3 regions of the Propionispora hippei DSM 15287 genome follow, and region 3 is predicted to be linked to each of the others. Evidence: riboswitches for the same ligand, from Rfam matches in the RefSeq annotation. Region 3 holds a riboswitch; each other region holds the start of a gene.

Evidence for each region. A riboswitch is a leader RNA that binds a small molecule or an ion and turns the genes downstream of it on or off. The one in region 3 is predicted to bind fluoride.
Region 1: linked by a shared signal. The riboswitch ahead of F3H20_RS17650 (MutS-related protein) and the one ahead of F3H20_RS09545 (MFS transporter) in region 3 are both predicted to bind fluoride.
Region 2: linked by a shared signal. The riboswitch ahead of F3H20_RS17630 (MIP/aquaporin family protein) and the one ahead of F3H20_RS09545 (MFS transporter) in region 3 are both predicted to bind fluoride.

The regions. Positions count from the first base shown of each region.
Region 1 is NZ_FQZD01000047.1:7,304-20,687, reverse strand. It holds gene F3H20_RS17690 (ArsR/SmtB family transcription factor) at 105-386, shown strand; partial or broken gene F3H20_RS20490 (rhodanese-like domain-containing protein) at 618-827, shown strand; gene F3H20_RS17680 (efflux RND transporter periplasmic adaptor subunit) at 1,049-2,170, shown strand; gene F3H20_RS17675 (efflux RND transporter permease subunit) at 2,167-5,370, shown strand; gene F3H20_RS17670 (DsrE/DsrF/DrsH-like family protein) at 5,638-8,082, shown strand; gene F3H20_RS17665 (iron-sulfur cluster carrier protein MrpORP) at 8,235-9,446, opposite strand; gene F3H20_RS17660 (class I SAM-dependent methyltransferase) at 9,746-10,546, shown strand; gene F3H20_RS17655 (SagB/ThcOx family dehydrogenase) at 10,567-11,325, opposite strand; fluoride riboswitch at 11,584-11,645, shown strand; gene F3H20_RS17650 (MutS-related protein) at 11,795-13,327, shown strand; gene F3H20_RS17645 (MutS-related protein) at 13,324-13,384, shown strand, end outside.
Region 2 is NZ_FQZD01000047.1:232-5,579, forward strand. It holds gene F3H20_RS17620 (DUF190 domain-containing protein) at 177-527, opposite strand; gene F3H20_RS17625 (hypothetical protein) at 568-792, opposite strand; fluoride riboswitch at 1,080-1,149, opposite strand; fluoride riboswitch at 1,322-1,384, opposite strand; gene F3H20_RS17630 (MIP/aquaporin family protein) at 1,489-2,319, opposite strand; fluoride riboswitch at 2,574-2,634, opposite strand; fluoride riboswitch at 2,749-2,809, opposite strand; gene F3H20_RS17635 (hypothetical protein) at 2,910-3,701, opposite strand; gene F3H20_RS17640 (dynamin family protein) at 3,698-5,348, opposite strand, start outside.
Region 3 is NZ_FQZD01000013.1:108,737-122,120, forward strand. It holds gene F3H20_RS09545 (MFS transporter) at 233-1,396, opposite strand; fluoride riboswitch at 1,635-1,708, opposite strand; gene F3H20_RS09550 (hypothetical protein) at 2,438-2,944, opposite strand; gene F3H20_RS09555 (fibronectin type III domain-containing protein) at 3,085-4,014, opposite strand; gene glmS (glutamine--fructose-6-phosphate transaminase (isomerizing)) at 4,561-6,390, opposite strand; gene glmM (phosphoglucosamine mutase) at 6,755-8,095, opposite strand; gene F3H20_RS09570 (NAD(P)/FAD-dependent oxidoreductase) at 8,122-9,717, opposite strand; gene F3H20_RS09575 (CdaR family protein) at 10,142-11,086, opposite strand; gene cdaA (diadenylate cyclase CdaA) at 11,086-11,907, opposite strand; gene F3H20_RS09585 (branched-chain amino acid aminotransferase) at 12,216-13,286, opposite strand.

The DNA.
Region 1 (13,384 bases), on a different contig from region 3:
GAGTATTCCACTGGTTTGAAACACCCTGGGAATTTGACTTTTTTTCCGGAGAATGATAGTATTAAACGTAATATATGGATATTTTAATTGAAGGAGGCTAGCCTATGGAAATCGACGCTTCGAGCTATGCGGAACGGGCGGAATTGTTAAAGGCCTTGGCCCACCCGCTGCGGCTGTGCATCGTGCGTGGCCTGATCGAGAAAAACGGCTGCAATGTTACGCATATGCAGGACTGCCTGAGTGCGCCGCAATCAACCATATCCCAGCATCTGCAGAAGCTGCGTATGGCCGGAATTGTGCAGGGGACGCGCAATGGCACGGAAATCAAGTATAGTGTATGTGACCAACGGGTTGTTGAATTAATTCGGATATTGTTTCCTCAATGAGAGACAGCCATACAGGGGCATAGCGCAGGGAAGACGCCGGTGATGGGAATTTTCGGCGGTGTGGCCAGCGTGGCTTCGGCAGCGACCAGGCTGCAGGCATCTGAATAGATTTGAGGAGATCGTTCTTTCCGAGCGGGACGGGCATATCTCATTTGCCAATTGCGGTCTGCCATACTATATTGAACGGAGGTATTCACCAATGCCAGCTTCGGGACCTTTGACCGGAATGAATATATCCTGCTGGCTACCCGCACGCAAGGCGAGTTTGCCCAGGGCGCTTTGCCGGGCGCGGTGAACATTTCGGCCGACAGTATTCGCGCCGGTATACAGGAACTTGATAAAAACAAACGGGTCCTGGTATACTGCGCGGTTGGTATACGCCTATATTGCAGCGCGGATTTTGCAGCAGCATGGTTACCGCGTAAAGAGCATGGCCGATAGCTACACATCGGTGCTGCATTCGAAATAACGTAAAAACCATAGCGGTGGAAAGAAGCACAAAGCCTGATCCTCAGGCGGCGGGCTTCTTTTTTATTGTCTGGGATTTCTGATTGACATTTTCTGCTGTTTCTATTACTATTAAATTGTAATATATGAATAATTAGATTTAATGTTTTTATACTGTTCATAAAAAGCAGAAGGCAGAAAGGCGGGAGGATGCTATGGCAAGAAGGATATCCCGGTTTGTATTGTGGGGAGGGCTGTTGGCCGGCCTGACGCTGCTGGCAGCCGGCTGCGGCGGGCCGGCCAAGCCGGTTGCTGCCGATGTTAAGAAACTGGCGGGACCGATTACGGTGACGGTCGTGCAGATGGCACCGGCCGAGCGATATTATGAAACGGCAGGGACGGTAAAGGCCCATGTAGTCAGTAAAGTGGCGCCGAAGATCATGGGAGCAGTGACCGCGGTATATGTACAGTCCGGGGACTTAGTGCAAGCCGGCCAGGTCTTGGCTGAGTTGGCCGACACGGAAATTCGTCAGCAAGTGGCGGCGGCGGAAGCCGGTTATCGGGAGGCCGATAAGGGTTTGCAACTGGCCGAGCGGAACCGTGCGCTCCAGGCGGTTACTTATGAGCGATATGAGACGCTATACAGGCAGGCAGCTATTTCGCGTCAACAGGTGGATGAAATTCGCACGCAGCATGAGCTGGCCCAGCTTGCCTATGAACAGGCGATGGACGGACGGGACCGGGCCGGTGCCATTTTGGCTGAGGCTAAGGCTGGCAGTCGTTTGGTTGCACCGGTTAGCGGAGTTGTGACCGAAAAAAATCTGGAGATTGGCAATATGGTGCAAGCCGGAGTGCCGGTCGTTACCGTAGAGGACAATCGCGCTTTCCTGGTCGAATGTTACGTGGCGGCTGGTTCGGTGGATAAGGTTCAACCTGGGATGGCGGCCTGGTTTGATACGGCCGGTGGCAGAACCATCGCCGGTACGGTGAAGGAGGTCGTGCCGGCCGTCGATGTAGCCAGCCGTTCGGCACTGGTTAAAATTTCCTTGGCTGATCGGACGGTAAAGACCGGAGAATATGGCAAGGTCCGGTTCCTGCTTGACCGGCAGAATATGTTGTCTGTGCCGCAGACGGCGGTAATTGCCAAGGGACAACTGACCGGCGTCTATGTACTGGATGGGCAGGAGCGGATTTGGTACCGCCTGGTGCGTCTGGGCCGTCAGTATGGCAGTGTGGTGGAGATCATCAGCGGTCTCCAGGACGGTGATCTGGTTGTCACTGGCGGGATGGAATACGCGACCGACGGCGCGCTGGCCGGGGAGGTGAACCGGCTATGAAAGGGCTGGGTTTTGCCGGCAGGATAGCCAGTTATTTTATAAATTCCAAGCTGACGCCGATTCTGGTGGCAGCAGCCTTGCTGCTCGGCATTTTTGCCGTTACCCTGACACCGCGGGAAGAGGAGCCGCAGATTGTTGTGCCGATGCTGGATGTGATGGTCAGCTATCCGGGTGCAACAGCCGCCGAAGTGGAAAACCGGGTAACAACACCGATGGAGCAGCTATTATGGGAAATACCCGGCGTGGAATACGTGTATTCCATCGCCAAACCGGGCAGCAACCTGACCATTGTCCGCTTCAAGGTCGGTCAGAGCGCCGAGGACAGTCTGGTTAAACTGTATAATAAGCTAATGGCCAATTATGACCGGATACCACCCGGAATGTCGCAGCCTTTGGTTAAAATGCGCTCTATTGATGATGTGCCGGTACTGGCACTTACTTTGTGGAGCGACAAACCTGGCTACGACGGCTATGAACTGCGCCGGGTAGCGGCGGAACTGGCTGCCGAGCTGAAAAAGGATGAGGCTGTTTCGGAAATCAATATAATCGGCGGACAAAAGCGCCAACTTCGCATCCAGCCTGATCCGGTGCGGCTGCAGGCTTATCATTTGACCTGGGACCGGATTGGCGGGGCGGTTGCCGGGGCCAACGCACTGCTAAGCAGCGGTAATATCCAGCAGCAGAACCGGGAAGTGAAAATGGAGACCGGCCGGTTTTTGAGCAGCGCTGCCGATGTGGAACAGATTGTTGTCGGGGTGTATGACAACCGGCCGGTTTATCTGAGACAGGTGGCGGATATTCTGGACGGTCCCGGTGAACCTGACCAATATGTATTCATGGATGTTGGCGCCGGCGGTGCCTTAAAGGGATTGAGCGCGGCAGGGCCGGGGCCGTATGAGGCCGTCACCCTGTCTCTGGCCAAGCAAGCGGGCGCCAATGCCACCGTTATTGCCGAACGGGCCCTGGCGAAGGTGGAGCGGTTGCGCGGCGGCATTTTGCCTGCCGGTGTACAGGTCACGGCGACCCGCAACTACGGAGACACTGCCAAAGAAAAATCTGATGAGCTGTTAGAGCATATGCTGATTGCCACCGTATCGGTTGTTATTCTGATCGCGCTGACGCTGGGCTGGCGGGAAGCCGGCGTAGTCGGTGTGGCCGTGCCGGTGACGCTGGCCTTGACGCTGCTGATTAGTTATTTGCTGGGGTATACACTCAACCGGGTGACGTTGTTTGCCCTGATTTTTTCCATCGGTATTTTGGTGGATGACGCCATTGTGGTGGTGGAGAATATTCACCGGCGGTTTACGCTGGCCGGCCGGGCCGATCAGGAAACCGCCGTTCAGGCGGTCGATGAAGTTGGCAATCCGACCATTTTGGCTACCTTTACCGTGATTGCCGCGCTGCTGCCGATGGCCTTTGTTTCCGGTCTGATGGGACCATATATGAAGCCTATTCCGGTCGGCGCTTCCGCGGCTATGCTGTTTTCCCTGCTGGTGGCTTTCATGGTCAGTCCCTGGCTGGGTCTCCGTCTGCTTCGTTCGGCGGCGCATCAAGCACCGCACAGCGGCAGACCGGGTGCTGTTCAGCGCCGCTATGCCGCTGTCCTGCAGCCACTGCTGGACTCGGCCGCCAAGCGACGGCTGGTATTGGCCGCTATCGGCGGTCTGCTGGTCTTGGCGCTGTTGACCATCCCGCTTAAAGGGGTGGAGGTGAAAATGTTGCCTTTTGACAATAAAAGCGAACTTCAGGTAATTATCGATATGCCGGAGGACAGTACGCTGGAACAGACGGCAGCGCTGACCAAGGCCTTGGGCGCGTACTTAAAGACGGTGCCGCAAATCACCGATTTCCAGAGTTATGTCGGAACAGCGTCACCCTATAATTTTAATGGTCTGGTACGGCATTATTTTCAGAGGTCCGACGCTAGCAGCGCCGACATTCAGGTGAATTTTGCCGCTAAGAGCGACCGCCGCGAGCAAAGTCACGAACTGGCGAAGCGCCTGCGACCTGAGTTGGAGAAGATCGGCAGCGCCTACCGGGCACGGCTCAAGGTGGCGGAGGTGCCGCCAGGACCGCCGGTGCTGAGCACTTTGGTGGCGGAAGTATACGGGCCGTCGCAAGCCGGACAATTGGCGGTTGCCCGGCAGATTCGCGATATTTTCAGACAGACCGATGGTGTGGTCGATGTGGACTGGTACGTGGAGGAGGACCAGCCCAAGGTCTGGTTTGATGTAGACCGTGAAAAGGCCGCTTATCATGGCCTTAGTACGCAGGCGGTGGCGAGCGCCTTGCAAGCGGCTGTCAGCGGCAGCCGTATTGGTCTGGCGCACCTGCCTGCGGAGAAGGAGCCGGTGGAGCTCTTTTTGCGCCTGCCTTATGTCGAGCGTGCAGAGCTTACGGCAGCTTCCCTGGAGCAGCTTTCGTTGACCGGCAGCAATGGCGCGTTAGTACCGTTGTCCGAGCTGGTGCGGCAGCGGGAGGGTATGGAGGAAAAGACCATTTACCATAAGAATTTAAAACCCGTTACCTATGTAATCGGTGATGTGGCCGGCAAACTGGAAAGCCCGGTCTATGCCATTCTGGCCATGAAGGATAAAATCGCCCAGGTCAAAACGCCGGAGGGCTATTCGATTCGCCAGTATTCTGCCGAATCGCCCTGGCTGGGAGACACCTATGCCATGAAATGGGACGGCGAATGGCAGATTACCTATGAGGTGTTCCGCGATATGGGAGTTGCCTTTGCCGCCGTGCTGGTTTTGATTTATGTGCTGGTAGTGGCCTGGTTCAAGAGCTTTCTGACGCCGTTGGTCATTATGGCGCCCATTCCGCTGACCTTAGTCGGTATTCTGCCGGGACACTGGCTGTTCGGCGCCTTTTTTACCGCCACCTCAATGATTGGGTTTATTGCCCTGTCGGGGATTATCGTCCGGAATTCTATTTTGCTGATTGACTTTGCCCAGGCGTCGCAGCGGGAAGGAAAATCGCTGAGGGAGGCATTGCTGGCGGCTGGCGGTGTGCGGTTCCGTCCCATTGTGCTGACGGCGGCTGCCGTGGTGGTCGGTTCCTTTGTTATGTTGTTTGACCCGATCTTTCAGGGTCTGGCGATTGCCATGATGTTCGGCGCCGTGGCGGCAACCGGACTGACCCTGCTTGTGGTACCGCTGCTCTTTTATGAATTCTTTGGACGAAAATCTGGCTGAGTGCGCCGGTACCGGTATCATCCCCGCCAGCCTTACTAACAGGCCTGGCGGGGATTGGTCTGTCAAGTTGTGTAGTTCCTGTCTTTTCTGGAGTTTTACGAAAGGCGACGCCTCCCCGAGAAAGAAGGAACCTTTGGCGGCAAGGCGAATAAAATAAAGTAGTAAGCTATCCATTTAGTACTTTACTTTATTCGATATATCGTATAAACTAAATATAACAATATAATGTTTAATAGATTTGTTTATAATAGCGAGGAGGATGCAACTATGGGGAAAAAAGTGATTATTGTCGGCGGTGTGGCCGGCGGGGCATCGGCTGCCGCCCGCCTGCGCCGTCTGGATGAGCAAGCCGAGATTATCCTGCTGGAAAGAGATGAGCACATTTCGTTTGCCAATTGCGGTTTGCCTTACTATATCGGCGAAACCATCCGGGAAAGGGATAAGCTGCTGGTGCAAAAACCGGAAGCCATGCGGGCGCGGTTTGCCATCGACGTACGGGTGAACAGCGAGGTGACGGCTATTGAACCGGCGAGGAAAATGATTCGCATCAACAGCCGGGAACGGGGCTGTTATGAGGAGAGCTATGACGTCCTGCTGTTGTCGCCGGGGGCTCAACCGCTGCGGCCGCCGATTCCGGGTATCGACAGCTCGCGGATTTTCACCCTGCGCAACATACCGGACACCGACCGCATCAAGGCGGTGGTAGACCGGGATAACACACAGCGGGTGGCGGTCATCGGCGGAGGCTTTATCGGCGTGGAAATGGCGGAAAACCTGCGTGAGCGCGGTCTTGCCGTAACGCTGGTGGAGGCGGCGCCCCATATTCTGCCGCCCTTTGACAGTGATATGGCTTTATTGATCGAACAAGAACTGCGGGACCACGGCGTAACCGTTCAGGTAGGGGATGGTGTGGCGCACTTTGCGGAACAGGCTGACGGGCTGCTGGTTACGCTGCAGAGCGGCAGGCAGATTGTTGCCGATATGGTGGTGCTGGCTATCGGTGTGGCGCCGGCCACCGGTTTTCTAAAGGACAGCGGCGTTGCTCTGGGCAAACGGGGCCATATTCTGGTCAATGAGCATATGGCGACCAATCAGCCGGATATTTATGCTGTTGGCGATGCCGTGGAGGTTGTGGATTTGGTGACCGGTCAGCCGGCTGCCGTGCCGCTGGCCGGTCCGGCCAATAAGCAGGGGCGCATTGCCGCCGACAATATAGCCGGTATTCCCAGTGTCTATAAGGGGACGCAGGGCACGGCCATCTTAAAGGTGTTTGATCTGACGGCTGCCGCTACCGGTAATAACGAACGAAGCTTAGCACGCCTGCAGGTGCCGTATCAGGCTATTTATGTACACCCCAATTCCCATGCTTCCTACTATCCGGATGCACTGCAACTAACTATCAAGCTGTTGTTTGGCGACGATGGTAAAATCCTTGGCGCCCAGGCGGTAGGACCGGAGTCGATTGATAAGCATATTGATGTGCTGGCTACCGCTATCCGCCTGAAAGGCACGGTCCAGGATCTGACCGAGCTGGAGCTGTCCTACGCCCCGCCGTACTCGTCGGCGAAAGATCCTGTCAATATGGCCGGCTTTGTTGCCGAAAATATTCTGACCAAGCGGCTGGAGGTATTCACCTATGATGAACTGGCCGGCTTTGATCCGCAGACCACCGTGCTGGTGGATGTCCGCTCTCCCCTTGAGTTTGCCACCAATGCGCTGCCGGGCGCGGTCAACATTCCGACCGATAGTCTGCGCAGCCGCCTTGCTGAGTTGGATAAGAACAAGCTGATCCTGACTTATTGCAAGGTCGGCCTGCAAAGCTACATTGCCGCCCGCATTCTCAGCCAGCACGGCTTCCGGGTCAAGAGCATGAGCGGCGGGTATAAGGCGGCAGCCCCGCGCCTGGCTGAAGGGCAGCCGCCGGCTGAGGTGACGCAGCCTGCCGCGAAGCCGCCTGCTGTACCAGCGGCAACGGCTGAGCCGGATCTGGTGCTGGATGCCTGCGGTCTGTGCTGCCCCGGTCCGTTGTTGCGGGTAAAGGAAGCCATGGACGGCCTGGCAGTGGGGCAGATTTTGCTAGTCACGGCCTCGGACCCCGGTTTTTTTGAGGATATTAAGGCTTGGTGCCTGCGGACCGGCCACACGCTGCTGTCGCTGCAAAAAGAAAAGAACCGGATTGTGGCCCGCCTTCAAAAGCAGGCAGCGGTGCCTGGCGCCGCCCCGGCCTGCACTGCGCCGGCGAAAGATAATAAAACCATCGTCGTTTTCAGCGGCGATCTGGATAAGGCTATGGCCGCCTTTATTATCGCCAACGGCGCCGCCTCCATGGGAAAAAAAGTAACCCTCTTCTTTACCTTCTGGGGACTGAACATTTTGCGCAAGCCGGAAACGGTGCCGGTGGCCAAGGGCTTTCTGGACCGCATGTTTGGCTGGATGATGCCCCGGGGCAGCAAAAAACTGACCCTGTCTAAAATGAATATGCTGGGGATGGGCACGGCGATGATGCGAATGGTTATGAACAATAAGCAAGTGGCTTCGCTGGAGGAGTTGATGAAGAGTGCCATGGCCGCCGGGGTGGAGATTGTGGCCTGTCAGATGTCGATGGATGTCATGGGCTTTAAGCCGGAAGAACTGCTGGACGGCGTAAAAATCGGCGGTGTGGGTTATTATCTCAGCGAGGCGGAAGACGCCAATGTCAATTTGTTTATTTAAGGGCCGTCTAAAATGACCGGATGCGCTGTGTGGCTGTGGCCGGATTGATTAACGGGTGTTGCCACTTTTCAGAGGACGAAGCCGGACAGAGAACAGAGAAAGTACGCCGCTTGGCCGATGCCAGGTGACGTACCTTCTTTATTTGCTTTTAATTAGGTGTGGTTACAGTCCTGGCAGGAAGAAGCCGGGGACGCCGGGCTGGCGGCGGGAGTACCGGCAATCAGTTCGCCCCGCAGATAGCGGAGCGCCAGTTGCTCCGGCGTAGCGGCCGGTGCTCCGCAGATCACTTTGATCCCCAGTTCGGCCAGTTTGCTTCTGGCTGCCTCGCCCAGACCGCCGGCAATGACGGTATGACAGCCCTGTTCGGCCAGCCAGCCGGGAATCGCGCCTGGCTTAGGGGGCGGGGTAAGCTCTTCCTGCTGTACGATCTGTCCCTTTTGGGCGCTGATTATGGAAAATACCGCACTATGGCCAAAACGCTCTCCCAGCTTTCCGTTGTCGGTGGGGATGGCGATTTTCAGCAGCCCGGTCTCTGTCGGAGTCGGGTTGCCGAGCTGCTGGAGCAACTGATCGACCAGGTGCTGCATATCTGTCTGTGTTTGATTATGGAGGCTGGCAAGGGCTTTACCGCTGTCGCCGGCCGTGACAATGGCCGGGTCGATGGGCAGGCGTCCTAAAAACGGCAGTCCGGCCGCGGCTGCCGTTTTTTCGCCGCCGCCGCTTTTGAAAATATCGTGGCGACTGCCGCAGGAGGGGCAGACAAAGCCGCTCATGTTTTCGATAATGCCGGCAATGGGGAGGTTGACCTTCCGGCAGAATTGAATGGATTTGCGGACATCGGCTAAGGCGATTTCCTGCGGGGTAGTAACAATGACGGCCTGGCAGCCGGTGACGGTCTGTGCGATGGTAAGCGGCTCGTCACCGGTTCCCGGCGGGCTGTCGATAATCAGAAAATCCAGCGGCCCCCAGTCGACATCGCCTAAGAATTGGCGGATCATGGTGATTTTGGCGGGGCCCCGGCAGATGACCGGATCATCGGGTTTGTCCAGGAGACCTTGGATGGTCACTACCCTCAGGGTCGGACTGTATTCGATGGGATAGATTTGCTCGCGGTCAGTCAATAACGGCAGGTCGTTCAAGTCGAGCAGACCGGCAATGCTGGGACCGTGCACATCAATATCCAGCAGGCCCACTTGGTAGCCCTGCTGACTGAGTGTTACGGCCAGATTGGCTGCTACAGTGCTCTTGCCGACGCCGCCTTTGCCGCTCATGACAATCAGTTTTTTAGTTACCTGATCTAAAAAACGGTGAATCCGTTCGGTTTGGGCAGCGAATTGCTGTGTAGGATTGGAATTACAAGACATGGACAGGTCATCTCCCTTTCTTGGTGAACATGGCTATTTCAGCGGGTTTGCCTGCTTGGCGTAGGCCGGGCTAGAGATTATTTTTGCGATATTATGTTTGTCGGGCGAGTTGTAATGCGGGAAAGGTGCTCGCTTATAGGTTTCCAAAGCCTGTGCCGATTCATCCATACGATTGTGGAGTGCTTTCCTGAATTGAGGTGAATGGAAGTTGACTGGAAATTTCTATTCCGTTATAATTTAATTGATAACAAAAATCATTATCGATTAAATTAAGCGATAACACCGGGGAGGGCAATAACATGGTTAAACAAAAGCTGGAAGGCGTTTCGGAAACGCTGTTAATTCCCCTATGGGCCAGAGCGGTGGAAACGAAGCGACCGGAGCCGATTATCCGGGATGACTTAGCCGTTCAGATGATGGAAAAGCTAGAGTATGATTTTGTAAAATTTGAAAAGGCCAGGCTGTCACAGATAGGGGTGGCGATCCGGACGGAACTGCTGGATAAAGCGGTCACTGCTTTTTTGGCCAAGCAGGCCGAGTCCGTTGTGATTAATCTGGGTTGTGGGCTTGATACCCGCTTTTTCCGTGTAGATAACGGCCGTGTTCACTGGTATGATCTGGATCTGGCCGAGCCTATCCGGCTGCGCCGCCAGTTTTTTTCCGAAACCGACCGGTACCGGATGCTGGAAAAGTCCATATTTGATCCGGCTTGGCCGCAGGCAATCCAGCGGGACGATAGGCCGGTATTAATTATTGCCGAAGGTGTGCTTATGTATTTTACCGAGCCGGAAATAAAAGAGTTGCTTGCCAGACTGGCCAGCGAGTTTCCCCAAGCGGAAATGCTGTTTGAAATCTTATCGCCCCTATTGGTAAAGAACAGCCGGCGCCATGACAGTGTCAGTAAAACGAATGCTTCCTTTCAATGGGGCGTAGCCAGTGGGAAAATGGTGGAAGCTTTGCACGAAAATATCAGGTTTCTGGAAGAATGGAATTACTTTGATTATCACCGGAACCGTTGGGGCTGGTTTGGCTGGCTGGCCTTGATTCCGGCTGGCAGACGGTATTTTAATAACAAAATTGCTCATTTGCAATTTGTGTAAGCTTACCTATAAATAAGGCGTTATGGTTTCTTCCCTACCGCCGCGAGATAGATGACAAATTCGTCGTTCCCATCCAGACCCAGTAACCGGTCGACCAGCGCTTGATCGTATATTCCGATGGCACAGGTTCCGGCGGCGATGGATTCACTGGCTAAATACAGGTTTTGGCAGACATGTCCGATATCTATCAGGATTTTTTTGTGGGCGGTAATATCATATTTCCACTCCGACCGGTAGGGCGTTGTACTCCAAAGAAATAACACCGCTGCTTTATTGGCAAAGTTAGGGACAAATGGCTGGTCCAGGGTAATCTCGTCTATTTTGTTTTCCAGCTTATCCAGTTCAAACATAAATAAGAGCTTATGCTCTATCGGGAGGTAGCGGTATACTCCTTTTTGGATATTTGCCACATTTCTAATCAACAGGTAGCTTTCAAAGGAATGGGTCGCACCGCTGCAGGGAACTGTTCTTAGTGTAAGGCCGGCTTTGTTCGTGCCGGTGATGCCCTGGGTCGCCCATAGAAGATAGGATAATTCGTCGAGGCTGAGCGGACAATCACCGTAAAGTCTGGTACTTCTTCGTTCTTTTATGCAAGTAAAGATATTTTTACTTGTCAGGGTACTTTCGCTTACTGCCGGGAGATCAATCAATTCGGCCTGCAGTTCGTAAGGCTTTACCTTTACCGGCTGGGGCAGACCCTTCTTTGCATCGGTTGTTATTTTCTTGAATTCGGCAAAGTTCGATTTTAAAAAGCTTCTGTGTTGATCAAATTTATCCACTTGACGCCAACTCCCTTAGCTGTATTTATAGTTGATGTATTTTCCGCATAGGAACTGGTAAATCCTGCTTGATTAACGATATGTTGTTATATATTTTTTTATATACACTATATATGGTGGTTGCGCTGTGCTTTAGCCAGTCTTGTATGACGTCCGGCCCTTTTGCCCGGAGAGAACGGCTCTGCTGGAAAATAGTGCAGCTGGAGCCGGAGGAATTGACAGAGGAAGCAGGGCTTGTTAGTATATAGAATATAAACTGCATTTTCCGGTGATGGAGTTCGCCGTAAAAGCGCGTAAGCGCTAATGACTCCTGCAGGCTAAAAAGCCTGCAGGAGTCATTTTTTTTTATAGGCGCCGATGATGTGGTCGTCAAGCGTGGGGAATGAAGAATAGCGGCTTGGTACTTTGCTGTTGATGGGTTACCGTGTCTGCCGGTAAGAAACAGGGGTTTAAACAGGGAGGTGTTTTTATGAGCTTTAGTATACTGTTTGCGGAACATGCCGGGCATTTGCGAAGGGAAATCAGGGAAGAACCGGCTTTTTTCCGGGATTTGAATCTGGACCAGATTGTGGAGGCCATCACGGCCGGCAAGCAGGAATATGATTTAAAACCGTTTTTTTATATTGCTCTGCCTGATGAGGAAGCCGTCCGGTATCGCCAGGAAGTCATGCAGGAGCTTGGCAATCAAACTCTATTGGCCGCTATCCGTTCGTTCGCGGACAATATGCGGGCTATCCGCGGGTATCTTGGCTCCGTCGAAAAGCTCTATTATCATTACCATAAAGCGGGTTGGTTTCTCGAGGCAGTAGACCGGTATTGCGCAGCCGTTACCCGTTTGGCAGAGGACTTGAACGCTGCCGGGTTACGCTCCCGCGGCTTTTTAGCTTTTCGCGAATATGTTGCGGCCTATGCCCGCGCCGAAGAGTTTAGGGCGCTTGTAACGGAGACCCGGGAGCTTAAGGCCGAATTAACTGCCATAAGATATTGCCTGCTCATCAAGGATGGTGCCATCAAAGTTCGCCACTATGAAGCAGAGGCGGATTACAGTGTTGATGTGGAAGAAACCTTTGCCAAGTTTAAGCAGGGAGCGGTACAGGATTATAAAGCGAAGTTTGCCAGCGGGGTGGGCATGAACCATATTGAAGCGCAAATATTGGATTGCGTAGCCCAATTGAATCCCGACAGCTTTGCCAGGCTCGACGCTTTTTGCGAAAAATATAGCCGATTTCCCGATGAGACATTGGTTATGTTTGACCGGGAAGTACAATTTTATATGGCTTACCTGGAACATACTGATCAGCTAAAGCAGGCGGGCCTGCGGTTTTGCTATCCACAGCTTTCCGCTACCTGTAAGGAAATTTACAATTACGACGGGTTTGATCTGGCTCTGGCCGCTCAACTGGTTGGCCGGAAGGCAGCCGTTGTGTGTAATGATTTTCACTTACAGGGCCGTGAACGGATTATTGTGGTAACCGGTCCGAACCAAGGCGGCAAGACAACCTTTGCCCGTACGTTTGGCCAACTGCATTATCTGGCTGGGTTGGGCTGTCCTGTTCCGGGGCGGCAAGCAAAACTCTTTTTGTGCGACAGGTTGTTTACGCATTTTGAAAAAGAAGAAGACATCAACAATCTGCGCAGCAAACTGCAGGATGATTTGGTAAGAATTCATGATATTCTTGACCGGGCTACGGCAAACAGCATCATTATTATGAATGAAATCTTTACCTCCACCACGTTGAACGACGCCGTGCTGTTGGGCAGGAAGATTATGCAGCGAATCATGGAACTGGATTTGTTGTGTGTTTGTGTAACCTTCATCGATGAATTGGCCGCGTTAAGCGAGCAAACCGTGAGTATGGTGAGTACCGTAGTGCCCGACGATCCGGCCAGGCGAACGTACCGGATTGTGCGAAGGCCTGCCGACGGCCTGGCCTATGCTATATCTATTGCCGAAAAGTACCGGCTTACCTATCGCTTGCTAAAGGAGCGCATACCATCATGAAAGCTTTTCTTATGTATAGGGACCGTGACTTTAATTTGCAACAGGCCCTGCCGGCCA
Region 2 (5,348 bases), on a different contig from region 3:
CCGCTATTCCTGCGGTTTTACTTCCTTGCCAGCCGAAAAAATCTCTCGCCAGGCCGGCAGGTTTATTAAATCAGCGGTTCCCTAGAAATCCGTCCACGATACTGAGCCGCTACGCCACCATGTCACACAGGTCCTCTTCTCAAAAGGCTGCAACCCAACACAAACAATTAACTCCGCTACTGCTCCTTGGAGAACTGGCGGCCATATTTGATAACCTCCGCATCATCAATCATAACCATTCCTTCTTCCAACGCATCATCCAAAAAGGGCAGCAGCTTGGCAATATACTCCTCACTGTCGATAATCTCAATCAAAACAGGCAAATCACTGGACAGATCCAGGAGGGTAGCTGTATGAATCCGGCTATTCGCCCCATAGCCCATCACTCCCCGCAGTACGGTTGCTCCCGCCATGTCCAGTTCTTTTGCCTTTTCCACAAGTGAGTTATACAAATTCCGCCGTTTCCGGTGGTCATCCTCGCCAATATAAATTCGCAAGCGCTTAGCCTTACTTGCAATTTTAGGCACCAAGATTCCTCCTTCCCATTGACCTCATATCCTATTCGCATTACAGTTTCGCCGGAAGCCCTACGATATAAGCCAGCGCAACCGCCGCACGGACAACCAAATGCAGCAGGGTAGCGCCGAAGGCCAGCACAACGGCCAGCCTCGCCCGGTCTTGCCAAATACCGGACCGTTTCTTACCAACCTTCTCCATCAGCCATAACCCCAAAAATATTGATATGGCAAAGAAAATAAGATTAAACAGATATTCCAGCTCAAGCTGCAACATGCTACTTACTCCTCCAATCCACTCCACAGCCTCCGTCAGCCACCATAACAAAGTCTCGCCTAGCATCATTTCACTCCGAGACACGCACTTAACTGCAGGGTGTTATCGCCGATTCCGGCACGGGCAAAACCTCCATGCCGCCGCAAAGCTCATTCACTTGAACAAAGCTTTGACAACGAGGCTCATAGCTAACACTACGCAATAACGGAAAAACTTTATCCCCTCTGCAATTGCCTCCTTCCCGGCCCAGGACCAGTAATAAGCTTACCGGCCCTGGCCATAGTAATAGTAAAGTAGGAGTTATTACCGCATTACTTTCACTGCGGGGTTATGGCGAACTCCATCGCCGTCCTCTGGCTAGACTACTAAAAAAACCAAATTGGAGTTACTCCTGAGCGAACCGATTGGGCTACAAAGCTGGTCTGATCTTTCAACAAGCTACCTATTTTCTGAGCACTTTTCCTGCCTCCCAGGGACAAGACTTATTGTCACTATCAAGCGCAAGGCAAAAAAATAGACTCCTACCACTTAAGTGGTAGGAGTCATTAGCGTCTGCAAAAAGGGTGAGGCGAACTCCATCGCCGCTGTTAATTGAATTATGGACCTATTATACCAGGCTGCCTGGACCATCGTCAATATAAACCTGCCGCAGGTATACGAACGATGACGGGTACGCAGCAACTACCCTCTTTAAATTTAGTTGGCTTCAGCCTTCTTCATAATGCCTGCCGCTTTAACACGCTCCGGGTTTCCCGGCATAAACGGCTGCAAAAGAAAGCTATAGATAGCTCCGGCCAGAATACCGCCAATCACGGGAGCAATCAACGGCACCCACCAATAACCCTGGATACCGGGAAACGCGTTTTGTCCCCAGCCCATTAACCAGCAAAACAGTCTCGGTCCCAAATCACGGGCAGGATTAATAGCCCAGGCTTCTAACTGCCCGCCAAAACCACCGACTAATGCCACCAGCAGGCCAACCATCAGGGGAGCTGTGTTGGCACCGGGACTGTTTGTATTCCATTTGTCCGAAATAGCAAGTATGCCTATTACCAGGGCTGCCGTTAATATAATTTGGTCAATAAACGCATGGCCTGTTGTAATTCCTGCATTGGGACTGGTAAAAAAGACACCTGCCGTGGTAAGTCCCTGCGCCGCATCACGGGTAGTATTGTGCACAATATTATACGCATCAATAACGGGAGAATACAACTGATAGGTAATTGCCGCGCCGATAAACGCCCCAATCACCTGGGCAATAATAAAACCAAATACTTTTTTCCAGGGGAACCCGCCATATATGGCAAAGGCAATAGTCACCGCCGGATTTAAATGCGCGCCCGATATGGCTCCGACAAGATAAACGGCAAAGGTTACGGCTAATCCCCATAAGACACATATACCCCAATAGTCCCCACTAAACGATCCGTACAAAATCGCCATGGCAGCGACCCCGGTACCGCCCATGATCAAAAAAGCAGTCCCTATCACTTCAGCTAAATATTCTCCCCAAACAGAATCACGCATGCTGTCTCCTCCTTCTATTGATTAAAAATATGATTTCTTACTATCACCCACTAATCCATGTAAAACCAGCTAAAGCACCACCCCCTCAGTCTGTTGCCTCTTACGGTTCACGGTTCCCTTTCCCCAGATTATCATCCCCTTTCTATAAAGCACTGCCCTTCGCTCCGCCGCCATTCCCTTGCGACTTCACCGTCGCCGGCAATAAAAACAGACGGTACACGCTTTTTTTAAGACAAAAAGATAGACCCCTACCGCATATGGTAGGAGTCATTATTCCTGATCGGATTTATGGCGAACTCCATCGCCTCTTCTTATATTTAAATGCTCTAGCTTGACCGCTGCAAGGCTCCCCTCTCCCTATATGGATTCTGTAACGTACAATAAATAGACGGTACACGCTTTTTAAGACAAAAAAACAGACTCCTACCGCATATGGTAGGAGTCATTATCCTCGGTTGGATTTATGGCGAACTCCATCGCCTTTTCCTATACCTATTATATATTCATTGTACAATAGTCAAACAATTCAGTCAATGCTCTATTGAACCTGCTTTATTAAACCTGTAACCCGAATACGGGAGCACATCTTGCTAATATAACTCCTCCACTGCCATACGAACCGCCCAGTCACCGCTTTCCCATAGTTCGGCCAGGCGCAGCAGCACTTTTTCCCGTCCAGCGCCGGAGTCTCTCGCCAGACAGATGGAGCAGGCGGTCAAGGCAACCTGGATATCAGCATCCAGCACCAGTTCCCACACCGTTTGGGGTACTGCCTGGCGCGGGTATAGCTCATCAAACAGATTCAGCGCACTGCGCCGGAGCCGAAGGCTGGATTCGAGTTCCACATCCGCCAAAGGCACTGTCCGAACGGCCAAAGACAGCAAACAGGAACAAGCGGCCGGCCCCAGCTTGCGAAAAGCCGTTTCCGCCGCCGACCGGCAAAAGTCCTCAGCCAGGGCGGCAGCCAAAACAGGCAGGGCGTCCATTCGGCGGTACTCACCCAAAGCATCCACAATACCCGGCAGCAGCTTGTGTTTTGCCACCGCCAACAATAGCAAAAAGGTCGCATCGTCCGGCCAGCGAGTCAACGCACGGGCAACAAAACTCAACACGGCATCCTCACCGGCCTGTTCCACAGGATCAGCGAAACTTCGCGGAGCGGTTAAAAATTCAAGCAGTACTGCTTTGGCCCCCAGCTTGACCAAAGCCTCTACAGCCTGACAGCGCGGTTGAAATAGGCCGCAGGGCTCACGGCTGAACAAAAATTCACGGAGCGGCCCCACAGCCGCTTGTCCACAGTCGATCAGCTCGGCTATCGCCTCGTCCCCTTCGCGCAAGGCCCGCAATTTGCCAAGGGCAGCTTGGATACGTGGTCCGCTCATAGGATTCCGTCCTCCGGCCAGGGAATACACACATACCGTTCACCGACAAGATGGATGACCGCCTGCCGGTAAGCCTCCTCCTCATCACGGTTCTGCAGCTCCCGGCGGACCGCTTCATGCTTCAGGGCATAGCTGCGCATATCTTCCGCCGCCTCTTCAAACCGCTGCGCCCCATGATCAATCAGAAACCGCTGATCGTCTGCGGCAACAGCCGCCACCAGTAAACTAAGATGGCGAAGACAAACGCCCTGGGAACGTCGATACCAGCGCCGCCCGGCAGCTTCGCCAAGCCAGACGGCAAGCTGCCCGATATAATCCGCCTCGGCTTGGCGGAGCAGCCGGCAGACCCGGCAATTCCGGGAATCGTGCACCAGTTGCCGCAGCTTCTCCTCCCTGGCTGGCCCGTCGCTGATCCGATGCAAACGGCGGGCGGCCTCTTCAGCCAGCCGCGCATAACCGACGGAAGCGCCGTGGGACGAAGCTAAGGCGAGCAGCTGCCAGGTATGGAGCGGGCAAAAGCCCAGTTCCGCGGCAAAACCGGCCTGGTCCTGTTCCTGCATGGTGATCTGGTACTGCCAGCGGCGGAAGAATTCCCGCCCATAGTTCTCCAAATGCCGGCACACCGGGCAGCCCTTGCCCCCCAACTCGGGCAAGCGCTTTGCCGGGGCGGGTGCCGGCACGGCGAAGGCCGCCGGATTTACTGCCTCGGCGGATAACGGTATCCCTGGCAGAAAGTCGCCGGCTAACAACGCTGCCGGCTGATTTTCCTGCATCCGTTTAGCCAAAGCCGCCAGTTTTGCCTGCACAGCCATGACCAGCGCCACAGCAGAGCTATCGCGCCGGGCCGTACCGGCTGGCTTTTCTCTGGCCTGTCCACTATCCCCCGGTCCGGCGGCTTCCTGGCAGAAATCCTGCTCCATCGCCGCATCCCCTATTTGCAGCGCCTTATGCAGCACCGCCGCCAGGAAGGCCTGCGACTTTTCCTCCGCCAGAAAAGCAGCCAGGGTTTCTTCCAGCGCTTTCATACCGCTTTGTTCATAGCCGGCCAGGTCACCGGTCAGCCGGGCAGCAAGTCCCTGCCGGGCGGAAACGGGAAAGACCCTTATCGCAGCGCCCCCGGTTTGTTGCCGGATGGTATCGGTCACAAACGTTAGTACCGCCTCCTGTTCGGCAGGACTCACCAGATCCAGCTTATTCACAACAAAGAAAATCCGGTTCACATATTCCCGGATCTCCCGGAGAAAGGCCAGCTCCAGACTGGTCAGCGGCGTATCCACGCTAATGACAAACAATACGGCGTCACATTCGGGTAAGAAGCCGTAGGTGGTTGCCGTATTGGCCGCAACGACCGAGCCGACACCCGGTGTGTCAACAAATTCAACGCCGCGCCGCAAAAAGGGAACAGACAATTCGACCGTGGCGGTCTTTACCTTTTTTTGATTGGACGGATTACCCTTTTCGGTAACATAGTCGGCCAGCGCCGCAACAGGCAGTTCATCGGGGAACAGCGAATTTTCCCGGCGAACCACCAACCGTTCCGTAGCGCCGTACTTAAGCACCGTTATCGCCGAGGTAAGAGGCAGCACACCGGTAGGCAGCAGTTCGCGCCCAATGATCGCATTCATCAGCGAGCTCTTGCCCCGTTTG
Region 3 (13,384 bases):
CAATTCCAATCTTTTCTTTCGCACAAGTTATTTTTGTACAAGCGATTATCTAAAGACAGACTTCAAGCGGAACGAAAGGCATTATAGCCCGGAAGGACATATCTGACCGCTATTGCGCTACCATCTTTTGCTGCGAGAAAAGTCTTCTCGATTGCCGCGACTCCAGGCTTATAAGACCGTCTTCAGGCCGTTTTTCTCAAATAGGAAACTTTATCCTGGACTTAACCAACGGTTAGCGCATTTTCCCCACGATAATAAACAAAGGCACAGACACTAGCTGAACGGCAACGGAAAAAGCAATCAGCATCCCCACCGACAGGTCGTACAAATACCCCATGCCCGCACTGCCTAAAAACCAGGCAAAACCATAAATGCTATTGAAAAGGCCGTAAGCAAAGCCGCGTCGATCTATCGGTACCATTTCCGCTATGGCGGCACGCATGATGGACTCATGGGCTCCCATGCCAATTCCCCAGAAAACCATGCCGGCAAAGGCCAAATAAATATTGACACCAAATACGCAAGGAGCAAAGAAAGCCGACAATACTGTTGCAAAAGCAAGAACGCTCAACCCCTTCCGGTCGAAATAGCGTCCGAAAATTAAGGCCGACAGGGCGGCTACCCCCATTGACACCGAATAAAAAATAGGAATGCCCACAGCCGGCACAGAAGAGGTCACGCCGAAATGATATGCAACCAAAGGAAAATCAGTATAACCAACAGCAACCAGCGAAGTGGCGGCGAGATAGAGCCAGAACTTAGCGGATAGCTTTGAAGAAGCTTCACCCTTCTGTTCCAAGACTACATAGGGCTTGGGATAGGTAATCCGGGCATAGGTCAGCGTCAGCAAGCAAAGTACCATCGGAAGCGCCAGCCAGGCAAAGCTCACCCGGTAATCACCCCGTAAGTACATAATGCCTGCAACGAGCAGTGGACCGGTCATCGCACCAATTTGATCCAGTGCTTCGTGCATGCCAAAAGCCCAACCGCGGCCAATATGCTTTGCTACGTTGGAAAGCATGACATCACGCGCAGGATTGCGAATGGCCCGCCCCATTCGTTCCAAAACCATTAATATGGCTGCAGCCATCCAGTTATCAGCCAAAGCAAGCAGTGGTACTGCCACCAGATTGATGATATAGCCCCATATGGTAATCAGCCAGTATTGCCCTGTCTTATCACTCAATTTGCCAGAAAAAAGCCGAACGCCATACCCGACAAATTCTCCTAAACCGGCAATGATGCCAACATTTGCTGCGCTGGCTCCCAGGCTGTTCAGGAAAGGCCCTGTAATGCTGCGGGCACCTTCGTGAGTCATGTCGGCAAACAAGCTAACAATTCCCATCAGCAAAACAAACTTTAGCGCTTTGGATTTATCCAACTCTTGTTCGAACACATTCGCCACTCCTCTCGTTATTCTGTTGTCACTGATTTGCCGGCTTAGCTGTGGGGAACAACAATTCTTATCATGCTTGGGGACAAATTCAAATCCGGAAAGCACTCCGTTTTTCAGCTCCTTTTTATCCCTAACACATCTGCTTATTGAAAGAAGCACTATGCTGCAAAAATTCATGGCAAGCATCTTTTCAATTAGACACTTAAAAAGGAAAATAAAAAAACAGCCGACAATTCCTACAACAGTAGAAGTCATCAGCTGATTTCAGCATTCCGGATTATTCCGCAGGGGAACTTCATCCCTTTTATGATCAGTATAGCAGTTGTATCAGTTCAGCACAACCGGGAGAAGCTTCCTTATGCGTATTCCTGCTGAACACATCCTGTACCCACTCCTGCACAAACTCTAGCAACAGCTTAAATCGTTAACCACAAAAAAATAGCCGCGGCCATGATTAGATCGCTATCATTATGTACCATCATCCATTGATAAGTATCTGACGGCTTGTTGTCCATAAGAGAAACAGATACTAATAATAGCCCCAAGTATAGACCCTAGGATTACTCCTATTGTGAAAGCCTCAATCTTTCTTTCCATAAAACTTGGCTCCGGTCTAAGAAGTCTGCAGCTACTGCATCTCCCTAACGCCTGTTCATAACGTTGGTTTTCCCGTTCCTGTCTTACATGCCATTCTTTTTCGCCTTCCTTAAGACGCTGGCTTTATATAATCTTTATTTGCACCTGACCTGGTGGTTGTTGTTTCACTCACTCAACTGACTAAAGTCTAAAATAAAATACCTCTAACCGGAGTTAGAGGTATTTTCACGGCAACTTAAAAAATTTATAGGATAATATCCCGATCGTCATAATGCCGCAAAATATCATAAGATAAACTAAAGTAAGCACCAGCCGCACCACCTTCTCAATAATGTTCTGATAAGTTAGTTTATGCAGCAATCAGAATTATAGCCACAAACAAAAATCCCTCCATCCTGAAAGATAAACCAGCATAGAGGCATTAGCCTGACCACCGTACAATGTCTACGTGTCATCATCAGAATCTTCATGGTGCAACTTTTTTTGAATAGCTGGTCTCAATAGGTAAAACTGTAATTCTCTTTGATACGCCCATGCCGCGATTGAATACCAAACTAAAAAAATAAAAAAGAGTAAAAACTTACCTTTATATTCAATCAATCCGTAGTTCTGGAATACAATTCCTATGATCTGACCTAATGCAGCAAATGACGGTACATATGCTAACAAAAAGAATTTGCGTTTCGGCATAAAATAAAAGAAAATGCCAAACGTAATTCCCCATGAGACTGGCGTCCAGGCAGAAAAAATTCCAAAAATATTAAATGGACCCATATTTTTGTACTCTATAAGCCCAGTATAAGTAAGTATCACCACCAGAATAACATCCACAATACTTCCTAAGACAAGCCCATAAAGGAGATAACGTTTATATTGTTCTTTAGGTATTAATAAAAGATATGTACCCCCGACCAGGAACGCAAAGATCATGTAGATATAACTTATATCCATTTTCTCACCTCCTTCGGCTTTACTAGTTTTACTAATCTTTAATCAATTATGCACAGGAAAAAACCTGGCAGCAGAAGCCATCATGCTAATAGAAAAAACACCTCCACCCTGGCGCTCAACCCAGAATGGAGGTATTAATGTTACTCTGCCGGTAATGGAATCACTTCAAAGCTAATGATCTTGTCAAACAGCAAATACTCCTTGCTGCTAAATGCTGTAGTAAGCTGATAGCTAAGAGTATCACTGTTACTATGCGAATTCAGCCAGCCTATAAACCCGTTAATATCTCTCATAGGCAACTTATACTCCCGTTCACTGGAATCAATCATCGTAACCCGAAGCAAGCCCTGGCCCTCTTCTACAGGTGTCGCCTGCGGGGTAGCCGAAGCCTCATTAGAAATTACACCTTCACCATCCCCATTTACAGCGGCAACCACATAATAATAGGCCGTGCCATTTGTTACGTTGGTATCCACGTATGAGGTGCCCGCTATAGTAGTTGCAATCGTTTCATGGGGACCGCCTGCTGTCGTTGAGCGTTTTACATTGTAGCTAGTAACGTCGGTAACTGCATCCCAGTTGAGGGTTACTTGGGAATCGCCAGGGATTGCGGTTAGGTTGGTAGGTGCAACCTGTAACATATAGCCAGTAGCATCTATATCTACCGCATCCCACAAAATATATTTATTGTTGGTAGCTTCATTGCTTATTACAACATTGTGTATTTTTAATTCTAAATCTAGCTTTTCAAAGTCTAAACATTGATGGGTTGCTGTCGAACTGTTTATACTGTATGTTCCTACTCTTTCTCCATCTATTGTAACAACTAGATTATTAGATCTTGTGCTATTAGGCTGAGCAATAATACGTAATTTTGCCCCATAAAAACTAAATATAATCTTGTCAGTTAGATTTTCGGAATAATGCCAACCTCCTTTGTAAAAAGCTGATACATCACCGTTTTGAGTAGCTATCCAATTACTTCCGCTGTATGAAAATACGTTATCTGTATTATCATACCGTCTCCATCCTGCCTCCGGTGTTTTTAACGATTGCCCTACTGTTGCCATTTTTACATTCCTCCAATTATTTTATTTGAGAACCGCCATAGTCAAGGAACTCTTGTTCCCTAATCTGTGTTTCCTGTACGTCGGCTTTCATGGGATACATTCACGCAGCGTGTAATATTAAACGGGCCTCCTTTTCACCATTTTTATATTATGTAAACTAAAAACATATTGTTACAAGAAAAAGCTCCTACCTGGCTATTAACCGAGATAGGAGCAAAATTAAGGAGATATGTCCAGTTGCAATTTTAGACTATTAACTGTTTTACTTCTTTCTTGTTGATATTATCCCGGATTTTCCACGCTGTCGCTAAGCTCTGTTTTGATGCAGTCAAGCACGTCAATGCTGCTGATTGTTGCTATCCAACCTCAGAAAAATCTAATTAAATAAAATAGCAGTATCAGGTATTTACCTATATTCCATTCTTATCCGCCGGAATCAGGCAGGCCAGAAAATATTGATTTGGCTGATACTTTAGTAGCAAAAAAAGCACACAATCCCCGCAGCATAAAACTGCAGGGATTGTGTGCTTTTATTTCATTACTGAATTATTCTACCGTTACGCTCTTGGCCAGGTTTCTCGGTTTATCTACGTCGCAGCCACGGGTAATGGCGGCATAGTAGGCGAGAAGCTGCAGCGGGATAACGGCCAGCAGCGGTGCCAGATACTTGTGGGCATCCGGGATATAAATGGCATGGTCCACATAGTTGCGAATCTGGTCGTCGCCCTTCATGGCAATCCCGATGACCACCGCATCGCGGGCTTTGACTTCCTTGATGTTGCTGAGCATTTTTTCATACACATCCGGCTGTGTCGCCAGCGCAATGACCGGTACGCCTTCGATAATCAGCGCCAGGGTGCCGTGCTTCAGTTCACCGGCCGCATAGGCTTCAGCGTGGATATATGATATTTCCTTAAGTTTCAGGGAACCTTCCAGCGCCACACAATAGTCCAGGGCACGGCCGATAAAGAATACATCTTCGTTAAAACCGTACTGCTGGGCAAAGGTTTTGATCGGCTCCACATCCTCGAGGATTTCATGGGCCTGGGCCGGCAGCTCGCGCAACCCCTGAATCAGTTCCTTCACCTGTGCCGCCGCCAGGGTTTCGCGTAAAGCAGCGATATAGATGGACAGCATGCACAAGGTTACCAACTGGGTGGTATAGGCTTTCGTGGAAGCCACGGCAATTTCCGGACCGGCCCAAGTGTAGATCACATGATCGGCCTCACGGGCAATGGAAGAACCGACAACATTGGTAATAGCCAGTGTTTTGGCACCCAGCCGTTTGGCTTCTTTCAAACCGGCCAGCGTATCCAGCGTTTCACCGGACTGACTGATGACAATAACCAGTGTTTTGTCATCCACCAGCGGTGAACGGTAGCGGAACTCAGAGGCCACATCGACCTCGACCGGAATACGTGCCAGGTTTTCCAGATAGTATTTGCCGACAATGCCGGCATGATAGGCCGTACCGCAGGCAACAATAGCAATCTTGTTAATACCGGCCACTTCTTCCGGTGTCCATTTCAGCTCGTCAAAGATAATGTGGCTATCGTCTTTTGCCAGGCGTCCCGACATGGTTTCGCGTACAGCTTTCGGCTGTTCATATATTTCCTTAATCATGAAATGTTCGTAGCCGCCCTTCTCGGCTGCTTCGGCATCCCAGTTGACTTCAAATACTTTCTTGGTAATCGGCACACCCTGACGGTTCATGACCCATACCGAGTCCTTAGTCACAATGGCCATTTCACCGTCGCTCAGGATATAGGTCTTGCGGGTACGGCTGATGATGGCCGGGATATCGGAGGCCACAAAATTCTCCCCGTTGCCGAGACCAATAACCAGCGGATTATCCTGCTTGGTGCAGATAATCTTGTCCGGTTCATGTTCCGTCATGAATACCAGCGCATAGGAGCCTTCAATCTCGGTCAGAACTTTCCGTACGGCGGCTTCAAAATCGCCCTCATAGTATTCTTCCACCAGATGAGCCACCACCTCGGTGTCGGTTTCCGAGCTAAACACATGACCCTTGGCGATCAGCTTCTCTTTGAGGTGCAGGTAGTTCTCGATAATCCCGTTGTGAACCACCACGAATTTTCCCGAGCAATCGGTGTGGGGATGGGAATTTACATCGGAAGGACGCCCATGCGTCGCCCAACGGGTATGCCCAATGCCGATGCAACCGATAGGAGAATCACTTTCTACTTTCTTCTTGAGGACGCCTAACCGGCCAACACTTTTTTCCACATTGATTTCCTTACCGTCAAATACCGCAATACCGGCCGAATCATAACCGCGATACTCCAGCTTGGTCAACCCTTCAATCAAAAAAGGTGCCGCCTGTTTAGGGCCTATATATCCAACAATACCACACATGTATATTTATCCTCCTACATACGCAAATAGACATAATAATTATATTCAGTTGTCCCTGCACGAATCTTTTTGTCCCACAAGTTGCCTTATGGTTTTGTAGATTACATAACGACCTGCAGTGGCCGAGAGGCATCCGCTGACAATATCGATAAACCTCTACCTCGTCTGCTTGCCTGATCATTTCCGCATCTTCGGCAAGCACCAGCGCTCTTGTTTAGTTTTAACCAAATGACTTTACACTATCCATATCTCACCTCCCCTTATCAATGTATATGCAAAGGAGCACCGCAGTGCTCCTTTGCATATACATTGTAATATAATTTTCCTCGGCGGTCAACCAATACCCACCGACCATTCCGGGATATCAGCCTTGTTCTTTCTTCACTACGTCGGCAATCTGTTTTACAATCCGTTCCAGCTCAGGCAAAGCCGGTCCTTCGGCCATAACCCGGATCAGAGGCTCCGTACCGGAGGGTCGAACCAAAATCCGTCCGTCTTCGCCCAGCTCCTGCTCACCGGCAGCAATGGCATCGGCGATTCTGGTGTTGTCCTGCCAGCCGTCCTTGGTGCCTACCCGGATATTGACCAGCATCTGTGGGAACCGGGTCATCACCTTAGCCAGTTCAGACATCTTCTTGCCGCTTTCCGTCAGGGCACTGATCAGTTGCAGCGCCGTCAGCACACCGTCACCGGTGGTGCTGTGATCACCGAAAATAATGTGGCCCGACTGTTCGCCGCCTAATGCATAGCAATATTCGCGCATGGTTTCCAGCACATAGCGGTCGCCCACCTGGGTGATCAGTACCTTGCCGCCTGCCTTTTTGATGGCCTGGTGCAGGCCGATGTTGCTCATGACTGTAGCCACCAGCGTATTGTCCTTCAGCTTGCCTTGTCTCATCAGCTTTAGTGCACAGATAACCATCATCTGGTCACCGTCCACCAGGGTACCGGTCTCATCCACAGCCAGACAGCGGTCGGCATCACCGTCATGGGCGATCCCCAGATCGGCCTGCTGCTCTCTGACTGCCTGCTGCAGTCCTTCCATATGAGTTGAACCGCAGTTGGCGTTAATATTGGTTCCGTTCGGTTTATTGTGCAGCACAACAACCTGCGCTCCCAACCGTTTCAGAGCGACCGGCGCCACCTCATAGGCAGCTCCCTCAGCACAGTCAAGCACGATTTTCAGACCGTCAAAGCGGCAATCGACCGTACTTACCACATAATCAATATATTCTTTAATCAAGTCGTGATGGTGCAGGATAGTACCAATCGCCTCACCCGTCGGGCGCGGCATGGTATCGGCTTCGGCCAGCACCAGCTCTTCCAGCTTTTCCTCGACAGCATCAGGCAGTTTATAACCGGTGCCGGCAAAGAACTTAATGCCGTTATCGGGATAGGGATTGTGTGAGGCAGAAATAACGACTCCCGCCTGACCGCCGTGTTTGCTGGTCAGATAGGCTACCGCCGGTGTCGGCACAACGCCCAGCAGTACCGCTTTGCCGCCGGCCGAACAAATTCCCGCTGCCAGGGCCGCTTCCAGCATCTGCCCGGAAATACGGGTATCCCGGCCGATATAGAAAACAGGCGAACTATGTTCCTGCCCGAAAAGTGTCGTGGCCGCCCGCCCCAGTTTAAAGGCCAGCTCTGCCGTAAGCTGCGTATTGGCAACCCCGCGCACACCGTCTGTTCCAAAAAGTTTCCCCATAAATGATGATTCTCCCTTCCTGCACTTTACCGTGATGTATATTTTCTGATGACCGCGGCTGCCGCATGCAGCCCGTCCAAAGCAGCGCTCATAATCCCGCCCGCATAGCCGGCACCTTCCCCAATAGGGTACAAACCGACCACACTGGCAGACAGATAATTTTCGTCCCGTTTCAGCCGCACCGGCGCCGACGTTCTGGTCTCCACGCCGGTCATAACCGCGCCGGGCTGAGCAAAGCCCCTGATCTTCCGGTCAAAATCCGGCAGAGCCTGAGCCAGCGTAGCGGTGACAAAATCGGGCAGGCATTTCCTAAGTTCCGCATCCCTGACCCCGGGCCGGTAGCTGGGTGCTGTCAGATAGGCCGCCGGCGCCATACCGGTCAGGAAATGTCCCACCGTTTGGACAGGAGCCTGATAATTAGCCCCGCCACACTGAAAAGCCAACTGCTCATAGTGGCGCTGAAAGGCAATCCCACTCAATACTTCGCCGCCGCAATCCTCCGGATTGACATTGACCACCAGAGCACTGTTGGCAATCCCCGAAGCACGGCTGTAATGGCTCATGCCGTTAGTGACCACACCGCTCTCTTCTGAGGCGGCAGCCACCACCAACCCGCCGGGGCACATGCAAAACGAATAGGCTGTACGTCCTATGGCCTTGTGGTGATACACCAAGGCATAGTCGGCCGCCCCCAGGGCCGGATGCCCGGCCATAGGCCCATACTGGGCCTGATCGATCAGCGACTGGGGATGTTCAATACGCACGCCGATAGCAAACGGTTTTGCCTCCATAGCCACGCCCTTGCCATACAGCATATGATACGTGTCGCGAGCACTGTGACCGATGCCAAACAACGCTACCGAACAGGGAATCAGGCGGGTTTCATTCACCACCAGCCCCTCCAGACAACCGTCTTTGATTACCAGGTCAGTGACACAGGCGCCAAACTCGACCTCGCCGCCCAGCGCGATAATGCGTTGGCGGATACGCTTCACCATCTGCCGCAGCTTGTCTGTCCCGATATGGGGCTTATGAAGATAGCGAATCTCCGGGTCCGCTCCGGCTTCAACAAAAATATCGAGTACTTCCCGCATATACGGGTCCTGTACCCGGGTCGTCAGTTTTCCGTCGGAAAATGTGCCGGCCCCGCCTTCGCCAAACTGTACATTAGATAGCCCGTTAAACTGGCCGGTTTGCCAGAAATGAGCCACATCGCGGGTACGGGTTTCCACATCCTGCCCCCGTTCCAGGACCAGCGGACGGTAACCGTATTCGGCTAAGGTCAGCGCCGCCAGCATACCGGCCGGTCCCAGTCCCACAACGACCGGACGGGCGGTCAGCACTTCCTGTCCCGGCACAAGCGGCGTTTTGGCCTCTTCCTGCAGCAGAGCAACGTCCTTGTCTCCCCGCAGGCGGGACAGAACCTGGCCTTCGGGCAAACGGGTTTTCACTTCCAGCGAATAGACAAAGGTAATATTGTTTTTTCTTCTGGCATCCAGCGCCCGGCGGCTAATGACCGTTTCGGTCACGGCCTCCACCGGGATTCGCAGCTTTTTCGCCGCCAGCTCGGCTAATGACCTGGTACTGTCAATGGACACCCTGAGATTGGTTATACGTAGCAAATGGTTTCAACCACCTTATACTATTATTCCATGAAAATCACGACCATCTTTGCGGTCTTTTTTGCTCACCACTTCGTTGTCGTCAACCGGTGGAGGAACCACTACACCTCATTCCTCCGCCTTGTAGCGAACAAAAAATCCTCGCAAATCTCATCACGTTTTTCAGGGGATAATAGTATTGTATTACTGTTGTGCCGGCCCCGTGAACCGGGTACCGAAGATTTGCCAAAACACATAAAAAACCGGCTGTATAGCATGTATAGCATGACTGCACCTCATCTATTATATACTATCGCCGGTTATAGGAAAAGTATGTTATTCAGTTACGGTCAATCCGCATTCAGGGAACCGCTGAATTAATTAACCTGTCAATCGAGCGACAAGTCTTCCTCAGAGCGGGCACTACAAATCAATCAGTGATTTCTTAAGGAAGTTTCGGCTTAACCGGCTCACTGTTGCGGGTTATCTCGATATGCAGGATAATGCTGCTACGAGCGGCAGTGATATTTTCACCCAGTTGCAGTTTGACTTCACGGTTGACATTTTTATCAATGCCGGACAGATTGACCGGTTCGGTATAGACCGCGTCAATTTTACCGATTTCTTTCGGATCACCGGAAATTTCCACTTTGTCCGGTTCGGTCGTAATGCTCTTCAACACAATGCCTGGCCCCAGTTCTCCCGACAGAATGGGTTTTATATCCACCGTCTTTTTCGTCATATTTTGGACCAGATTCATGTTGACCGTCACATTGGAAGGGCTTAACAGCACCCCTTCCTGCTTTTTGCTTTCCTTATTAAGCGGCGTTACCGGCACGCTGGCAGTAAAGTCAGTCGTTTGCCCCTCCACATCTACCGTAGCGACCAGCCGGTCCACCGCGTTAATCAGGCTGCGCGGCCCCTGGATGGTGATCAGATCGGTGTCGGCTGTCACCTTCCCAACAACCATACCGGGCGGCAACGAGCCGGTAAAGCGGATTTCCACAGGCATCCTTTTGCTGGAAATCGGGTCCAGCGTAATAGTCACCGTATCCGGTGTAATCTCCAGAAGCTCCAGCCCGTTAGGCAGCGTAGCGCTGACCTGGGCGGTATATTTGCCTTCGGTGGCGTTTTTCAAATCCAGATAGGCCTTCACATCCTGGGGCCGCAAACCGTAAATCAGGCTCCGTGAACCCCGGACCTTGACCTTGACCTCATCGGGAACATCCATTGCCGCCAGCGTGGTACTCAGACTGTGAATTTCCAACGGCACCTGCAAACTGGTTTCAATCGGGGGGTTTTGCTCGTTCATTACATAAATCCAAAGAACAGCGGCCATAATCAGGGCCAGTATTTTAGGAATAATATGCTTCCCTGGCATTCTATCCATTATGACGACTGCCTCCAGTTTAAATAATCGGTGATCTTAACATGTTTTTTGATGGTAAACAGCGGGCGCAAATGCTCCCGCAGACTCTCCATGTCCAGATGGCGCAGCAGCCGGCCGCCTCTGGCCAGTGAAATAATGCCCGTTTCCTCGCTGACCACGATAACTACCGCGTCGGTTTGCTCCGATATGCCGATAGCCGCCCGGTGCCGTGTTCCCAGCTCCTTGTTGAGGCTGCGGTCTTCCGTAAGCGGCAAAAGACAGCCGACGGCAATGATGCGGTCGCCGCGCAGGATTGCGGCTCCATCATGCATCGGTGTATTGGGAATAAAAATATTGATCAGAAATTCATTGGATACCAGGCCATCCACCTTAATCCCTGATTCGATGTAATCGCTTAAGCCGGTTTCCTGCTCCAGCACCAATAGCGCACCGATTTTATTTTTTGACAGTACAGCAATACCCTTGGCCATTTCGTCGACCAACAGTTCCGCTTCCTCTTCATTTAAAAAGACCCGCTTGCGAAACACATTGCCCCGCCCCAATTGCTCCAGCGCCCGCCTAAGCTCAGGCTGAAACACCACCGGCAAGGCTACCAGAAAAGCCGTCATCGTCTTTTGCATCAGCCAGTTGATAACATTGAGATCAAGCCATTTACTGACCAATGTAGCCATTAATAACACCATAAGTCCTTTAACCAGTGCCAGTGCCCGTGTGTCCTTAATCATCACGTACAGCTTATAGAGCACAACGGCTACCAGCACTATATCAACAATGTCCAGCAGACCGATTGTCGATAATATCCCCCGAATTTGCAGCAGCATACCATAAACCCCTTATTAATTATATATAAAATAAATAGTTCACTACATTATTCTACCCAGTATCAGGAAAAACCTTTAGCCAATTTTGCGAGTTTATAAAAAAATATCTCCGGCCCAGTGGTTTGCCCACTCTGAAAGCATAATTGCTTCACAGTTTTTTTTCCGCAATGCTTTGTTGTCGCCGGTTTACATATATATGATATGCGCACCTTCTCCGCCAAAACCTTGCAAAAAATTCCCGCGAATTATTTTACGCTTTCAGAACGGACAGACCACTAGCACCGGAGATATTGCTGCTAAAGAGCAACTTATCCTTTTGCTACCGTTTCGACCCAGCCAAATTTGTCCGACTCCCCACCTTGCTGCAGCCCTGTGATATAGTCAAATAACCGCTGCGCCAATTTTCCTGTCTGGTTATTATTTATCGTTATCTTATGTCCCTTCCAGGAAAGCTCGCCAACCGGCGAAATGACGGCTGCCGTACCGGAGCCGAAGACTTCCTCCAGCGTCCCCTTGGCGTGGGCTTCGTACACTTCCTCAATGGAAATCTGGCGTTCCACCGCGTTGATGCCCCAGTCCCTGAGCACCTCCAGCACCGTCCGGCGAGTAATGCCGCTTAGGATGCTGCCGTTTAAAGCCGGCGTAATCACTTCGCCGTTGATTTTGAACAGAATGTTCATGGTGCCCACTTCTTCTATATATTTACGGTGAATGGCATCCAGCCACAGCACCTGGGTAAAGCCTTCTTTCTTGGCTTCCACCTGGGCTCTCAGGCTCATGGCATAATTGGCCGGCGTTTTGGCTTCGCCCAGGCCGCCCGGCGTAGCCCGTACATATTTATCCTCCACCTTGATGCTGACCGGATTAAAGCCCGCCGCGTAGTAGGCGCCGACCGGCGACAAAATGATAAACAAACGGTAGGTATCGGATACCTTAACACCTACATACGGATCGGTGGCAATAATGAACGGCCGGATATAGAGCGAGGTGCCGCGCTTATGGGGAACCCAGTCCTTCTCGGTTTCCAGCAACTGAAACAGTCCGGCTTTCACTTCTTCCACATTAATCCGCGGAATACACAGATGATCGGCGGAACGGTTGAAGCGGTTCAGATAGTCATTCACCCGGAAGACAACAATCCGGTTATCCTCGGTCCGGAAGGCCTTGATCCCTTCAAAAATAGCCTGCCCGTAGTGCAAGGTCATGTTGGAGGGAGAAGCCTCAAACTCCTCATACGGCACAATTCTGGCCGAATGCCAGCCCTTTCCCGTCTCATAATCCATAACAAACATGTGATTGGTAAAAATCGTGCCAAACCCCAGCTGTTCTTCCGACGGTATGGTGCGCAAAATCTCTGTCATGGTTACTGGAACTGCCATTATTAAAGCCCCCTACTTATTTTTAGTTTGAGCCAGAGGCTGGTTAAAGATCCGGGGCGTACCGCCCGCTTTGGTCTTTAACCAGCCTCAATATCTTT